One region of the Sporosarcina sp. FSL K6-3508 genome, then DNA from elsewhere that is predicted to be linked to it. Evidence: riboswitches for the same ligand, from Rfam matches in the RefSeq annotation. Region 1 holds a riboswitch; each other region holds the start of a gene.
What was found. A riboswitch is a leader RNA that binds a small molecule or an ion and turns the genes downstream of it on or off. The one in region 1 is predicted to bind thiamine pyrophosphate.

Region 2: linked by a shared signal. The riboswitch ahead of MKX97_RS01430 (thiamine phosphate synthase) and the one ahead of MKX97_RS15190 (ECF transporter S component) in region 1 are both predicted to bind thiamine pyrophosphate.
Region 3: linked by a shared signal. The riboswitch ahead of thiM (hydroxyethylthiazole kinase) and the one ahead of MKX97_RS15190 (ECF transporter S component) in region 1 are both predicted to bind thiamine pyrophosphate.
Region 4: linked by a shared signal. The riboswitch ahead of thiC (phosphomethylpyrimidine synthase ThiC) and the one ahead of MKX97_RS15190 (ECF transporter S component) in region 1 are both predicted to bind thiamine pyrophosphate.

Annotation. Positions count from the first base shown of each region.
Region 1 covers NZ_CP152016.1:3,049,459-3,053,672, forward strand. Annotated here, with positions in the region: gene MKX97_RS15185 (methyl-accepting chemotaxis protein) at 1-1,613, shown strand, start outside; TPP riboswitch at 1,783-1,894, shown strand; gene MKX97_RS15190 (ECF transporter S component) at 1,979-2,548, shown strand; gene MKX97_RS15195 (ATP-binding cassette domain-containing protein) at 2,624-4,066, shown strand; gene MKX97_RS15200 (energy-coupling factor transporter transmembrane component T) at 4,018-4,214, shown strand, end outside.
Region 2 covers NZ_CP152016.1:295,233-299,446, reverse strand. Annotated here, with positions in the region: gene MKX97_RS01440 (cation-translocating P-type ATPase) at 1-1,486, shown strand, start outside; gene MKX97_RS01435 (Crp/Fnr family transcriptional regulator) at 1,464-2,162, shown strand; TPP riboswitch at 2,256-2,364, shown strand; gene MKX97_RS01430 (thiamine phosphate synthase) at 2,444-3,034, shown strand; gene thiS (sulfur carrier protein ThiS) at 3,064-3,258, shown strand; gene MKX97_RS01420 (thiazole synthase) at 3,255-4,028, shown strand; gene MKX97_RS01415 (ThiF family adenylyltransferase) at 4,025-4,214, shown strand, end outside.
Region 3 covers NZ_CP152016.1:3,395,456-3,399,669, forward strand. Annotated here, with positions in the region: gene MKX97_RS16940 (HAMP domain-containing sensor histidine kinase) at 1-436, shown strand, start outside; gene MKX97_RS16945 (DUF3238 domain-containing protein) at 468-1,664, opposite strand; TPP riboswitch at 1,858-1,962, shown strand; gene thiM (hydroxyethylthiazole kinase) at 2,024-2,794, shown strand; gene thiD (bifunctional hydroxymethylpyrimidine kinase/phosphomethylpyrimidine kinase) at 2,818-3,633, shown strand; gene thiE (thiamine phosphate synthase) at 3,633-4,214, shown strand, end outside.
Region 4 covers NZ_CP152016.1:2,937,230-2,941,443, reverse strand. Annotated here, with positions in the region: gene MKX97_RS14640 (methionine biosynthesis PLP-dependent protein) at 1-20, opposite strand, end outside; SAM riboswitch class I at 102-205, opposite strand; gene MKX97_RS14635 (multidrug efflux SMR transporter) at 360-704, shown strand; gene MKX97_RS14630 (multidrug efflux SMR transporter) at 707-1,021, shown strand; gene MKX97_RS14625 (methylated-DNA--[protein]-cysteine S-methyltransferase) at 1,014-1,553, shown strand; TPP riboswitch at 1,599-1,715, shown strand; gene thiC (phosphomethylpyrimidine synthase ThiC) at 1,843-3,618, shown strand; gene MKX97_RS14615 (hypothetical protein) at 3,634-3,804, shown strand; gene MKX97_RS14610 (L-lactate permease) at 3,915-4,214, opposite strand, start outside.

The DNA of each region.
Region 1 (4,214 bases):
TAGGTGTTTATATCGTTTACACATTAAATCATTCTAATAACTTAACGAAAGCGGTTTTAGATAAAGAACTGCCACTTTTAATTATAGATGAACAGCTATCTCTGGATATGGCGAATCAACTCGCAGCGTCTCGTGGTTTCATTCTAACAGGTGACGACAGTTTTAAAGAGTTGTTTAATAGCTACACCGAAAAAAGTGAAAATCGTCAATCATCTTTAAAAAAACTAGGGGGAACCCAAGAAAGTATTAACCTATTCGAAAGAACGGTTGAATGGCGTAATTTTGTTACTGAACAAGTATTCGCTGAATATGAAAGAGGAAATGAAGAGGAAGCTCTTCGTAATGTTATGTCGATGACTGATGAAGCTCGTAGTTTAATGTCGTCTTACGAAGAAGCAGCTAAAAACCGAGAAAATTTTATTATTGATTTAGAGAAAAATATGCTAGCAAACGGGAAAACGACATTACTTATTGTCACTGGAGTAATTGTTCTAGTCATTCTTTTAAGCATAGCCACGGCTATAATTACAGCTAACTCGATTTCAAGACCACTCCGAATCGTCATGAATCGAATGAAACTCATTACGAGCGGAGATTTAAGTAGCGAGCCTATGGAAACACATCTTAAAGATGAAATCGGCCAATTAATCGCATCGACGAATGAAATGAGTGCCAGCACTCGTCATTTATTAGATGAAATCAATCATGTGGCCGAAACTGTGTCTACACAAAGTGAAGAATTGACTCAATCAGCAAATGAAGTAAAAGCAGGCACGGCCCAAATTGCCATAACGATGGAAGACTTAGCAAACGGCACAGAGTCTCAAGCCGATAACGCCACGATTTTGTCATCCTCCATGGAAACTTTCGTAGCAAAAGTGATGGAAGCCAATGAAAATGGTATGCATGTACAAAAATCTTCCACTTCGGTTCTTGAGATGACGAACCAAGGAAGTGAATTGATGACTTCTTCTTCCAAGCAAATGGCTGTGATTGATCAAATCGTTCACGATGCCGTTGTTAAAGTAGAAGGATTGGATCAGCACACGCAAGAAATCTCTGAACTAGTTTCTGTCATTCAAGACATTGCGGGCCAGACGAATTTATTGGCATTGAATGCCGCAATTGAGGCTGCGCGAGCTGGCGAGCATGGGAAAGGCTTCGCAGTCGTAGCGGATGAAGTGAGAAAACTTGCAGAGCAATCTTCTTCATCTGTCACAAACATTACAGATATCGTCAACCGCATTCAAAATGAATCCAGAACAGTAACAGATTCACTGCAGGACGGGTATAAAGAAGTCGAAGAAGGAACAAGCCAAATTAAACAAACGGGTGAAACATTCGATAAAATCAGTACAGCTGTTACAGAAATGGCGAATCGAATTCGCAGTATAGCTGAAGACTTAAACGACATTTCAGCAAATGGCCAGGAAATGCGCAGCTCTATAGAAGAAATTGCAGCAATTACCGAGCAATCTGCAGCAGGGGTCGAAGAAACTTCTGCCTCATCCGAACAAGCAAGCAGCTCCATGGAGGAAGTAGCTAATAACTCCAATGATTTAGCAAAACTAGCAGAGGAATTGAATCTACTGATGCAACGATTCAAACTCTAAAATCGCATATCTTTTCAAATGCACCGATAATAGCGTCTTCTCTAATTACAGAGTAGACGCTTTTTGAACGACAATAACACAGCCACAAATTCTTACTTTTTCACATGTAGTCTATTGCGCCTCAGGTTGCCAGATAAATTAGACTGTTGTATACTATGACTGCTTACATAATTGTCCGTACGGGTGCTTGAGTGAATCAGGCTGAGATAGCAGATAAAACCACTGCTGACCGTTAATCTGATCTGGGTAATGCCAGCGTAGAGAGCGTTCGAAGGGAATATCCGGGACCTGCATGTCCCCTCCTCGGCTGTCTGCTCTTTCAGACGGCTTTTTTGTATAGGCAAAAAAAGAAGGAGTGGGATCTATTGAAAAGATTGAAATTCACAGATTTATTGATCACGATTATGATCGGGGTCGTTTTCGGAATCCTGATGAAGTTCTGGGATGATCTGTATACCGTTGTAAAGCCGATCCTGCCAGTTGCACGTCAGCTGATTTATGGAATGTGGTTCATGGTCGGTCCATTTGCTTATCTGCTCATCCGTAAACCCGGTACAGCGCTGATCGCAAGTATTGCAGGGGCTAGTTTATCCGCATTTGCCGGGCATGGCATCGAAGTTCTAATGTATGGTTTCGTTCAGGGACTTGCAGCAGAATTGCTGTTTGCAGCGTTCCGTTATAAACGCTTCTCAATGGTAGTTGCTGGATTAGCGGGCGTCGCTTCATGCCTGGCCAGCTTTACGCTCGACTTGTTCTATGGTTATGCAGCACTTGAAACGTGGGCACTTATCGTGAAATATGGACTACGTGCCATCAGTGCATTCATCTTCACTGGGATTTTCGCCGTGCTGATCGTCCGGGCACTCGAAGCAACTGGTGTGACGTCTTTAATTCGTCCAGTTGATAAAAAAGAATATACGATGCTGGATCGGTAAATTTTGATGAATTATTCGAATAGATATGCCATCAATCTAACCAATCTGCGTTTGAAATTTCCTGGAGAGGATTCCTTGATCTTCAAGGATCTCTCCTTTTCGGTTCAGCCAGGTGAAAAAGTACTCATGCTCGGACCAAGCGGCTGTGGAAAATCGACGTTACTGCAAGTGCTCAGCGGAATCGTTCCGAACTCCATTGAGTTGCCAATGAAAGCCGATAAAATCAATCTGCCCGACTCATGGGGCTTCGTCTTTCAAGATCCCGATACGCAGTTCTGTATGTCATATGTCGATGAAGAGCTCGCATTTGTACTGGAAAACCTGAACATACCGCGCAGCGATATGGCACCTTTGATAGAAGAGGCGCTAAAACGCGTCGATCTACATTTGGAAAACTTACACACACCGATCCTTGAACTATCTCAAGGTATGAAACAACGGCTTGCACTTGCTTCCGTACTTCTACTAAAGCCCGATGTTCTGTTTCTCGACGAACCTTCCGCATTACTTGATCCCGAAGGCACCGAACAAATCTGGTCATCTATTAAACAAGCAACTGCGGATAAGACCGTAATTATTGTTGAGCATAAAATTGACTTGATTGCAGACTGGGTAGACCGTGTTGTCTTGTTTAATGACCATGGAATTATTCTAGCGGACGACTCTCCTTCCACCATTTTCAAGCACTATCAAGAAGAATTGAAACGCTACGGTATTTGGTATCCAAGTGTGTGGGATGAGTATAAGGAATCTGAGTCTTTTAAATCGATGATGCATGAACGTGAACAAGTTTCCTCATTTGAAAAGATCCTTCTCAACGACTTTCATGGTTTTCGTGGCACTGCCCCGAAAATCTTTGCAAAGAAAGCAGTGGCTAAAACAGGTGACTGGATTGCGATCACGGGTGAAAATGGTTCAGGAAAAAGTACGCTGCTTCTTTCTCTTATGCAATTATTACGCACTGAAGGCATCTATAAAGTGAATGGTGAACGCGTTATTCAGAAGAAAAGGAAAAAGCAGTTGCCTAAAGGACTCTCGCTCGTCTTTCAAAATCCAGAACTGCAATTTGTGACGAATTCGATAGCTGAAGAATTAACGGTCTCTCTGCATAAAATGAGCAAACCTCAAGCAGTGAACTATGCGGCAGATTTAATGCAACTCTTTAATTTACCGAATTCAGGCACACGGCATCCTTATCAGCTTTCCACGGGCCAAAAGCGTCGTTTAAGTGTGGCCACTGCCTTGACTCCGCAAACGGATATTTTGCTTTTGGATGAACCTACTTTTGGTCAAGATGCACGCAATACATTCGCGATTTTAGAGAAGCTTGAACAGCTACGCGTTCAAGGAATTACGATTCTCATGGTGACCCATGACATGGAGATCGTGAAAAACTTTGCGACTTCAGTATGGACAGTGGAAGACGGCGTATTGTATACAAACAATGAAATGGTTGGAGGTGTATTTGAATGCTTGCATGGTTCACACCTAGACGAGAAACATGGCTATTCAAAGTAAACCCTGCACTCAAATTCATCATCTTCTTTGCTTTTCTGCTCATCACCTTATTTAATCAGAACTTGTCGTTTGCAGTTTGGCAAGCAGTGCTGTACGGCATTCTGTTTTACGGATTCAGCGGTTATTCAATGAAAAAACTTGCTTTGCT
Region 2 (4,214 bases), 870 kb from region 1:
GGTCATCGTTCGATCAGGAGATAAAGTTCCTGTGGATGGTCCAATTATTTCGGGGAACGCCACACTAAATGAAGCAGCTATCACAGGTGAATCGGTTCCCGCCAGCAAAATGCTGGATGATCAAGTATTCAGCGGTACACTAGTGGAACATGGTTATATAGAAGTGATTGCCGTAAGGGTTGGTAATGACACGACTTTCGCCCGCATTATTGAATTAGTGGAAGAAGCGCAGGAATCCAAATCGAAAACCGAAAAGTTTCTCGAGCGTTTTGCTACTATCTATACGCCTTCCATTGTGCTCTTGTCCGTGCTCGTTTATCTTTTAACACGGAACATCGAAATGACGTTAACTTTCCTCGTCATCGCTTGCCCTGGAGCCCTCGTCATTTCCGCACCGGTTTCGATCGTTGCAGGAATTGGCAACGGAGCCCGAAACGGTGTCTTGATAAAAGGCGGAGAAGTAATGGAACAGCTAGCGAAAATTGATACGATCGTCTTTGATAAAACAGGTACATTGACAAGAGGGCGACCTGAAGTAACTGATGTCTACGGATTAGGTATAGAGAAAGAAGAGTTACTGCGTCTCACAGCCGAAGCCGAAATGATTTCAGAACACCATCTAGGCCGGACTATCGTTAAAGAAGCGAAGAAACGTGCGATTCATTTGTCCAATCAACCGGAAGACGCTGAAGTGGTTAAAGGAAATGGAATAATGGCTACAGTAGAAGGAAAGCATCTCGCAGTTGGCAATCGCAAACTAATGGAAGACCAAAAGATCCCGATTCCTTCTGAAATGGAAGACTATGCATCACAACGTGAGAAAGCTGGAAATACGGCAATTTTCGTCAGTATTTCCCGGGAAATCACAGGAATCATCTCTGTCGCCGATCAAATTCGTCCGGAAGCTACCGAAGCGTTGGCCAAATTGCGGAAAAATGGCATCAAGCAAATGATCATGCTGACAGGCGACAATCGACATACAGCCCAACTAGTTGGCGAACACCTTGGCCTTGACGAAATCTATGCGGAATTATTGCCTGAAGATAAAGTGGCGGCAGTTCAGAGTTTGAAAGAACAAGGTCACCGAGTTGCTATGGCAGGCGACGGAATCAACGATGCACCCGCCATAGCAACGGCGGATATTGGGCTTGCCATGGGAGAAGGCGGAACAGATATTTCAATGGAGACAGCGGACATCGTCTTGATGGCAGATCGGCTCGATCAATTCTCCCATGCCTATGCTTTAGCGAAAGCAACTGTACAGAACATGAAGCAGAATACATTCTTTGCGGTCGGTACCGTATTCCTTCTGTTGCTCGGTGTATTACTCGGCAAAGTATTCCTCGCTTCCGGTATGCTCGTCCATGAAGTGAGCGTACTTCTGGTGATCCTGAACGCCATTCGATTAATACGTTATACTAACGACAAGCCATCGAATCAAAAACAAAGTGAGGTGATATCGGATGAACCAAGGATCACATTGTGACCTAAGCACGAACGATCTTCACCGTTCCTGCGTTTCGCTCGTCCCTCTTTTCAATCACTTGGATAAGCAGCAAATGGATCAAATCGTCGCGCTTGCACGCAGCATAAGCTACCCTCGCGGTGAAATGATTTACCATAGCGGTGATCGCTCAGAAGGTTTATATATATTGCATAAAGGACGAGTCAAGGTCTATCGTCTATCGGAGAATGGCAAGGAACAACTCGTCCGTATCCTGAAACCAGGAGAATTCACAGGCGAGCTTTCCTTGTTCGACGCAAAGCCTCATGACGCATATGCGGAAACTTTGGAAGCCGTTGAACTGTGTATCATCCAACGGGACGAGATGCAGCAACTTTTGCAATCTCACCCTGCAATTTCATTGAGGATGCTTACGGAATTCTCTTCCCGACTCGCGGATACAGAGCTGCGAGCCGCCCGAATCGCCATGGAATCTGCTGAAACTCGACTTGCGTTGTATTTGGCGGATCTATCAGAGGAACAGCAACAATTGACCATCCGACTGCCGATGAGCCGAAAAGATCTAGCTTCCCATCTTGGCACGACACCCGAAACAATCAGTCGTAAATTAAGCGTATTCGAAGAACGGGGCTGGATTCGCCAGACCGGTTCTAAGATTGTAGAGATTTTCGATTTAGTTTCTTTATTACTCATATAATGGCTATATAAAATTCAGCAAGAGATGAAAATTTGACATCCCTCTTTTCTTTCAATCTGGTAAGTGCTATGCTGTAAGTGAATATTATAATCTTTTGACCATTAGGGGAATCCTTCACAAGGACTGAGAAAAGAGTGCGACTCTGAAACCCTTATCACCTGAACAGGTTCGTACCTGCGGAGGGAAGTGGCAAGTCGTTTTGGCGTACTCTCATACATGCCGACACATCCAACCACTTTCCGATTCGGGAAGTGGTTTTTTCATTTGGAGGTGAACTGGAAATGAAATTGGTCGGTGTCACGGATGATTGTCATTCTGTTGATGAACTGCTGCTCAAGTTGCTGGAGACGGAGCCTTATATCGATGAATTTATCTTACGTGAAAAGTCGAAGACGGATGAACAGCTGATCGAATTGATTTCACATCTCTCTACTAGAGGGTTTCCATTGGATAAAATAATTGTACACGCACGGCCCAGCCTCGCAAACTCGCTGTCCGTCCCCTGTCAGCTGACAGGCTATGGAATGTCGGTGAAGGAAGCACGTACCACTTTTCCGTCGCTGAGATTAGGATCTTCCGTCCATTCATTGGAAGAGGCACGAGAAGCACAAGCTGCCGGAGCAGACTGGCTATTGTATGGACATATTTATCTGACGTCATCCAAAAAAGGCTTGGCTCCGCGGGGTACGGATGAACTTTTTGAGATTGCATTATCATGCACGATTCCCGTCTATGCAATCGGTGGAATTCGACCAGTTCATCTGCCGGTTTTTAAAAGACACGGCGTCAGAGGTGCAGCAATCCTGTCCCCCATCAGCAGTCAAGACGCAGTGAGCGCAGTTAGAGATTATGCACGTGCAAGAGATTCATAGCAAAGGAGCGGTGTTCATTGGGCAAAACAATTGATTTGAACGGTAAGTCGTATTCGGTTGTACCTGAGGTGGAAACAGTTCAGCAGTTACTGGAGCATTTGAAGCTTGGCAATCGAATTTTGATCGTCGAAAAGAACAAGGAAATTCTGCAGAAGGACAGTTACGATGCACCAATTATGGACAGAGATCAAATTGAAATCATACATTTTGTTGGAGGCGGATGAGGATGTTACAAATAGCAGATAAAAGGTTTTCTTCACGTTTATTGTTAGGCACAGGGAAGTATCCTTCATTTGAGACTCAAAAAAAGGCAGTTGCGGTATCAGAGACAGAAATCTTAACATTTGCGGTGAGACGGATGAACATTTTCGAAGAGTCTCAGCCGAATTTCCTGGAGCAACTGGATTTAGAGCACTATACATTATTGCCAAATACAGCAGGCGCAAGCACAGCGGAGGAAGCGGTGCATATCGCGAAGCTGGCGAAAGCATCGGGATTATGTGATATGGTAAAGGTTGAGATTATTGGCTGCAGCCATTCGTTGTTGCCCGATCCAGTGGAAACGTTGCGTGCATCTGAAATGCTGCTTGAAGAAGGTTTCATCGTGCTGCCTTATACGTCGGATGATGTGGTGCTGGCACGGAAACTTTGTGAATTAGGCGTTCATGCCATCATGCCGGGCGCTGCACCGATTGGTTCAGGTCACGGAATTTTGAATCCGTTGAATCTTTCTCTAATTATCGAGCAATCAAATGTACCGGTCATTGTGGATGCGGGCATTGGATCACCGAAAGACGCGGCATACGCGATGGAGCTTGGAGCGGACGGCGTGCTATTGAATACAGCGGTTTCCGAAGCTGCAGACCCTGTTAAAATGGCAGAAGCGATGAAATTAGCGATTGAAGCGGGACATCTTGGCTATCAAGCAGGGCGCATGCCGGTAAGAGACTATGGCGTCGCGAGCAGTCCGCTAGAGGGGCTTGTGCCAAATTGATGAGTAAATATTCACGCCAAGAGCTGTTTACACCCATTGGAGCGGACGGCCAGCTGCGGATACGGGGGACCAAGGTGTTCGTCCTCGGCGCTGGGGCACTTGGTTCATCCGGAGCCGAAATGCTTGTACGCGCAGGTGTTGGTGAATTAACAATTGTAGATCGCGATATTTTGGAATGGTCCAATT
Region 3 (4,214 bases), 350 kb from region 1:
GAAAGAACTCCTTGAAATGACTGCCGACCAACTTGAACATGCAGCAGCTGAACGTGGAAATACCATTATAGTCAATGCATCCGATCAGCTGTCTGTCTTTGCAGATTACGACCGGCTCATGCAAATTTTCATCAATATCACCAAAAACAGTATCCAATTTTGTGAAAACGGGACGATTACTCTAATTGCCAAGGAAAACGAGAAAGAAACGATTATCGAAATCGCAGATACGGGAATCGGCATGAACCCCGCTGAAATCGAACAAATTTGGGATCGTTTTTATAAAGCTATCATTTCAAGAACTTCCACGCCGTACGGTGAATTTGGGCTTGGTCTTTCAATCGTCAAACAGCTTGTCCTTCTACACGAGGGCGTGATCGATGTACAGAGTGAAAAAGGCAAAGGTGCTCTCTTTACGATAAGATTGCCAAAATAAAAAAAGCCGCTCACATAGCGGCTTTTCGTGATTAATTACACGTCATATAACGCCAATAATCATCACCTAAGACACCTGATAAGTATGCCAGCCCTTCGCTTTCCGACTGACGTATAGTCCACCAATCACCGTCACCAAGCGATAGATAGATCTCATGATGAGGAGCGTCGTTATGATAACCAACCAAATCGATATTTCCTCCACAATCCAGATGACCCTTCACTTCATAATGGATGGGTGGAGAAACTGTCAGTGGATTCCCGACATCATGCACTATCTCAAAATTGATTTCTGACGGCTTCCCTTCCAAACGTTTGATTTCAATATCTTCTAACGATGCATGACCATGACGCTTATAGCGTTTCAAATAATTCATGCCAATAGATGGACCGACAGCCTTCGTAAATTGAAGCGAGCTTTCTTCAATATTGAATTCACCTCGCATATCCACTCGCGTCCGATAACTTTTCCCTTCTGGGTCGAAATCCCGGTCATCACCAGCGAAGTATGGCAACGGAGACAAGAGATTAGGATTTTTCAGGATATCTTCTTTTAAAAATGTAATATAGCGAAACTTCCACCGATCTATTTCTAGCACCTTTTTACGCTTTGCCACCGGTTGCAATAAGTGATCCCGACAATTCACTCGTATTGAAAACGTATAGCTTTCCTCCGTCGGCTTGTTCTCTGAACTAGGCGGCATCACTACTTCAAATGCTTTCGATACGATCGACTTACTGACATTCATTTGCTGATTGCTGTCAATTAGTGGACGAGTACCCAAAACACTATATGTAACCGCCTCGGACATGCTTGATTCTCGATCGATGAAGCGGTTATTCTCTACGGTATCGAGATATATTCCATTACGGTAAATATCGTATTTTTCTACGCCTTTAATTCGCTCCCAAGACAAAGCAATTTGTGACGAAGCCGCAATTGTTGTGATGACCAAACGTTGTAGAGGATGTTCGTCTTCCACCCTGCTCGTTAAAGCAGATGTTTGAATCACTATGACGTCTTCTACTTTTTCGTCTTTTACACGTTCAATCGTATATTGAAATGGGTGTCTTGAATCGAGTTCTCCGTCAGTAAATTCAGCAACAGTCCCTTCATACAACTGCCGTTCATTTTTATAGACCCTATAGTACCCTCCTGTATCACTCCAAACAAACGATAGCTCCCCCAATGAATGCTTCATACTTTGAACTTCGAATAATGGCTCCATTTTTCATCTGCTCCTTTTTATTCATTTCATATCAATCGACTGTTTCATTTCAGACACTTATGCAACATTGGGCATATGTGTTTACCTACTTCTTCTATGTGTTATCTATCATTTTTATACAATTCATTCTGCTCATCCCAGTATCGTTTTATCCTTCTGTAAATATATGCTACAATCAATATGTCTGATTCATATTCACCACTAGGGGAGCCCGGTTTAATGGGCTGAGATGCATTTACCGCAAACCCTTGGAACCTGATCTAGTCATACTAGCGAAGGGAAGTGGGTAGTTATCGTACCCAACAGCCCATTTCGAATGGGCTTTTTGTATATATACCTTTATAGAGAGGAAGAGAAACATGCCGCTTATTCACCAACTTCGCAAGGAACAACCACTGGTTCATTGCATTACGAATATCGTAGTAGCGAATTTTCAAGCGAATGGTCTATTAGCTATCGGAGCCTCTCCTGTAATGGCTGATGCAATAGAAGAAGCAAAGGATATCGCAAAAGTTGCCGATTGTAGCATTCTGAATATCGGGACGTTGAAGCAACAAACAGTAGATGCAATGATTTTGTCAGGCAACAGTGCCCGCGCAGCGGGAAAACCTGTTGTGCTGGACCCGGTCGGTGCAGGCGCGACTCCCTTCCGAAAAGCTTGTGTACTGCAAATCTTAGATGAAGTGGATGTTACTCTGCTTCGATGTAATGTCGGAGAATTGGCTGCTATCGTAGACATCCCCTGGAATGCAAAAGGCGTAGATGCAGGAGAAGGACAAGCCGACGTAGAGGGAATCGCAAAAATCGTTGCCTTGAAATATGCATGCTTAGTGGCTGTATCTGGAGAAATTGATATCGTTACTGACGGCCATTCCACGTTATCCATTACTGGGGGACACCCTATGATGACGAATATTACGGGTACAGGTTGTTTACTCAGTTCCGTAGTAGGAGCATTCTTATCAATCGGGAGCGAACGTCCTTTAGAAGCAGCAGCGGCGGCACTCGCATTTTATAAACGTGCAGGCGAAGAAGCGGCCAAAGTTTCTCATGGGCCAGGTGATTTTGCTATGAACTTTTTGAATGCATTATATACATTGGATCGCAAAACCAAAACGTACTTAGTATAACTACGAGTAAGGGGGTTTTTTCATTGACAGTAAAAGTAGCATTGACTATTGCCGGTTCAGACAGCGGTGGCGGTGCTGGAATCCAAGCCGATCTAAAAACGTTTCAAGAGCTCGGTGTATTTGGCACATCCGCACTTACTGCCATTACCGCCCAAAACACACAAGGCGTTCATGGTGTTTATCCAGTACCAGTAGAAGGCGTAGTAGCTCAAGTACGTGCTGTACTGGATGATTTTGAAGTGAAAGCCTGTAAAACAGGTATGCTATTTTCTACAGAAATTATAATGGCTATTGCTTCTTTATTGGAAGAATACCCGCCGATTCCTCTCGTGATTGATCCTGTCATGATTGCCAAAGGTGGTCAATCATTATTACTGCAAGAAGCGGTCCAAGCGATGAAGGAAAATTTAATCCCAATTGCCACTATTATTACGCCCAACATTCCGGAAGCCGAAGTACTAACAGGCATGAAGATTGTAACGGATGAGGATATTCAAGAAGCGGCGCAAATCATCATCGAGCTAGGTGCAAGAGCCGTCATTATGAAGGGCGGCCACCGCAACGATGTGCTCGAAGCAAAAGATTATTACGCTGATTGTGAAGGTCAATCTTTCACCATGACAACGCCTTGGGTACAAACAAAAGATACCCATGGTACAGGCTGTACGTTTGCAGCTGCTTTAACCGGTTTTATCGCAAAAGGCTATTCCTTGTCAGATGCCGTTGCAGAAGCAAAACAATTTATCCAAGCTGCGATCGAAGACAGTCTACGCATTGGTTCTGGGCATGGACCGACGAACCACTGGGCATATAATCGTTTAAAGAAGGAGATGCACTAATGCGGAATGCAGAAGTGAGAAAAGCTTTGAGTCTTTATTTTGTGATGGGTACCCCAAATACTGCAACAAATGGGGAGCAAGAAACGCTGGACATCTTAGAGGCAGCTCTTCGTGGGGGTATTACTTGCTTCCAGTTGCGCGAAAAAGGCGAGAATGCTTTGAAAGGAGAGGCATTGGTCGGTTTCGCGAAAAAATGTCAGGTATTATGTCGTCAGTACCATATTCCTTTTATCATTAATGATGATGTGGATCTTGCCTTGGCCATTAATGCAGACGGCGTCCACGTTGGCCAAGACGACGAGCAAGCTGGCATTGTCCGAACGCGAATCGGTCCAAGTAAATGGCTAGGTGTCTCTACCCATAACGCAGAAGAAGTACAGCTTGCTCAAGCAATCGGTGCTGACTATGTAGGCATTGGTCCGATCTATCCGACAGCGACCAAACTAGATGCCTCTGCTGTCGTTGGCCCTGCGCTTATTAAGGAAATCCATACAGCTTTTCCTGATATGGCGATTGTAGGGATCGGGGGTATTTCTTTGGCGAACTTCGGTCCCGCTTTGCATGCAGGCGCGGATGGCATC
Region 4 (4,214 bases), 110 kb from region 1:
TCTAATTCATTGTTTGTCATAGTATCCATCCCCTTCAGAAAAATAAAAAAGAGCCTCTTCATTTCGAATAGGCCCTCGAACATACAACATTTTCTTCAGTATTCTCATCTTCAAGGCGGTGTTCACCCTTGGAATTAGCACCATGCCAAGCTGGCTGGTTGCTGAGACTTCTTTGGGCCTATCCCTCCGTCTCTCTCGATAAGAATATTCTTAATATAGGAAAAATTATTAGTGGATTCATTCTATCATGCGAACATAGCAGATGCAAGCTTACTTCTACTAGGAATGCTTTTTTCGTTTAACTGAAAGGTTTGTTATACTAATAGACACTATAGAGCGAATGAAAGGAGACGTTAACTTTGGCTTGGAGTTATGTCGCTTTAGCTGCGGTCGTAGAAATATTTTGGGTGGTGGGACTGCGCTATTCGGAGACGTTTCTGCATTGGATCGGAACTGGAGGCGCGATTATATTTAGTTTTTATTTCATTATTAAGGCATGTGAGAAATTGCCTTCAGGGACTGTTTATGCTGTCTTCACCGGTTCAGGCGCTGCAGCCATTCTATTAGTTGATATTTTCGTTTTCCACGCGGACTTCACCTGGATTACGCTGTCATTTATCTGTTTGATTGTCATCGGGGTTGTTGGTATCAAACTGACTACAGATGAGCAGTCGGATGAAGCGAATCAAGAAGGGGGCAGTTGACGTTGGCTTGGGTTTATTTAGCGATTGCCAGTCTTGGAGAAATCTTTGGGGTTATAAGCATCAATTATTACTTGCAGAAACGTACGATCAAGCGTCTCCTACTCATAGTTGGAGTATTCAGTTTCGGCTTTGTTTTTTTATCGTTAGCGATGCGCGATATTCAAATGAGTACGGCTTATGCAGTCTGGACAGGATTGGGAGCGGCAGGGGCAGTCCTGGCTGGTATTCTAATCTTTAAAGAGTCTGCAAGTGTGAAAAGGATTTTCTTTTTGTCATTGATTATAGTAGGGGCCGTTGGATTGAAGCTGTTTGGCTAATAGAAAGGTAGTGGGGAAACTGGTTTATTGGACAAGTTTTGATGTGGAAGGTTGGAACGTAACAATGGCAGCGACTGAAAGGGGCCTTCTCTATGTAGGCTTAGCTGAAGATGCTGAGGAAAAAATGAAGAGTTGGCTCACCAAACAATATGGCGCTGGCGAAGTGAAGGAAAATGCAGACAGATTAGCTGAATACGCAAATGAAGTGAGAAGTTACTTGTCTGGAGAAGTGCAAGATTTCACATGCTCCGTGGATTGGTCAGGCACACCATTTCAAAACAAGGTGTGGAAAGCGCTTCAAGATATTCCGTATGGACAATTGGTGACATATTCAGACATTGCCGAGATAATCGGTCATCCTTCTGCAATTCGAGCAGCTGCTTCCGCGATTGGAAAGAATCCGTTGTTGCTTGTCATCCCATGTCATCGGGTCATCGCAAAAAATGGAAGTCTATCGGGCTACCGGGATGGTCAGCAACTGAAAGATCGGTTGATTCGAATGGAAGGTAATTCTTTTACTTCCTCTAGTTGACAAAGCATTACTCTATGATAAACTATAGTTGTTCGACAATTCAATAATCATAACTAGGGGTGTCCAGCGCGACTGGACTGAGATGGGATGAGTAAAATGCATTCCGAACTCTTTGGACCTGATCTGGCTCGTACCAGCGTGGGGAAGTTTTCAATCTATCAATCAGCGTACTTTTGTGCGTTTTTGAAAGACCAGGTCCTTTTTTTATGGAGCTGGTCTTTTTTTGTGCTGCTGATTCCCTTTACTCGGATGGAGTCATGGTCTGCCCTCACAAAGGAGACGATGACAAATGAAACAAACGACAGAAAAAGAGATCCACATTCACGATTGTTTTCCGGCAAGCAGAAAAGTATATGTACAAGGAAGTCGATCCGATTTGCTTGTACCTATGCGCGAAATTGAACTATCACCAACCGTGACAGAGCAAGATGAGTTTCCGAATGAACCGTTCCGCGTTTATGATACGAGCGGAAAATACACGGAAGCAGGCTATGAAGTCGATATTAAAAAAGGACTTCCAGCCATTAAGGAAAATTGGATATGGGAACGTAATGACGTGGAAGAATATGAAGGAAGACAAGTAAAACCACAGGATAATGGCTATCGTTCAATAGAGCAAATGAATAACGATGCGCAATTTCCTTTATTGAAGCGCAAACCGCTGCGAGCTAAAAAGGGAAAGAATGTTACGCAGATGCATTATGCACGAAAAGGGATGATCACACCTGAAATGGAGTTCATTGCGATTCGTGAAGGCGTTGAATCGGAGTTGGTACGCGATGAGGTTGCGAGAGGACGGGCAATCATTCCGTCCAATATTAACCACCCCGAAGCAGAGCCTATGATTATCGGCAGTAAATTTCATGTCAAAATTAATGCGAATATCGGAAATTCCGCAGTCTCTTCATCGATTGCAGAAGAAGTGGAGAAGATGACGTGGGCAACACGCTGGGGTGCGGACAATATTATGGATTTATCGACAGGTAAGAATATCCATACGACACGTGAGTGGATCATCCGAAATTCCCCTGTACCGGTGGGGACAGTTCCGCTCTATCAGGCGCTCGAAAAAGTGAATGGAAAAGTGGAAGATTTATCATGGGAAGTCTTCCGCGACACATTGATTGAACAGGCCGAGCAAGGCGTCAGCTATTTCACGATTCATGCGGGGGTACTGCTACGCTATATACCGCTGACGGTTAACCGAGTGACAGGCATTGTCTCACGTGGCGGTTCGATTATGGCGCAATGGTGCATGCTTCATCATGAAGAAAGTTTTCTCTACACGCATTTCGAGGAAATTTGTGAAATCATGAAGCAGTATGATATCGCATTTTCATTGGGAGATGGCTTGCGTCCGGGATCGATTGCAGATGCTAATGATGAAGCGCAATTTGCTGAGCTGGATACGCTTGGTGAACTGACGAAAATTGCTTGGAAGCACGATGTGCAAGTGATGGTCGAAGGACCTGGGCATGTACCGATGCATTTAATTAAGGAAAATGTTGATAAACAAATGGAAGTTTGTCAGGAGGCACCATTCTATACATTAGGTCCGTTGACGACAGATATCGCGCCTGCGTATGACCACATCACATCTGCAATTGGTGCTGCGATGATCGGGTGGTTCGGGACTGCGATGCTGTGCTATGTAACGCCAAAAGAGCATCTCGGATTACCAAATAAAGAGGATGTTCGTGAAGGTGTCATCACATATAAAATAGCTGCCCATGCAGCAGACTTAGCGAAAGGCCATCCAAATGCACAAAAGCGCGATGATGCATTATCCAAAGCTCGCTTCGAATTTCGTTGGAGAGATCAATTCAATCTGAGTCTAGATCCAGAACGAGCGATGGAATATCACGATGAAACGTTACCGGCAGAAGGGGCGAAAGTATCTCATTTCTGTTCAATGTGCGGGCCGAAATTCTGCAGTATGCGTATTTCTCACGACATTCGAAAGTACGTGGATAAAAATAGTCCAGAAGAGAATCTGGCAATCGAAAAAGGAATGCAGGAAAAAGCGGAAGAATTCAAAAGATCTGGTGCTAAAATCTATCTTTGATTAGGAGTGGGTTAGATGACTTCAGCAAAACAGTTAGTTCGTCATATTGTTGTGCAGCGCCAAGGTCTACGTGAATTAGAGGAAAAGTTATATAAGTTGCAAGCCGAATGTATCCATGAATATATAGAAACTTCGACACATAGAGAATGTGAAAAGTGCCAGAAGGTGGAGAGTATTCATTATTAAAAATAGGTTGCAGGAAGTACGTAACGTATCAGAGTAGACGCGAACCGAGTAAATAAAATTTAACCATGACAAAAAAGAGCCAATCAGTGGCTCTTTTTTGCATTCTATAATTACGATGGTTGACGCAATGATTCTACTGACAACATCCGTTTATCTGTCGCCATTTTGATGGTATATGCCGCCATAATTCCAATAGCGAGGATCAACCAGATATTTAGGAATCCGTGGATAAATGCCATGCCGAAGAATCCAGCTGCCAATAAATAATAACTGAGCGGGAACAGTACACGGCGAATCAACAGACCCTCTTTACCGATTAACCCAACTGTCGCCGAAGCTGCAACGACATTGTGCACACAGATCATGTTACCGGCAGCGCCTCCCACGGCCTGCATTGCAACGACAATTCC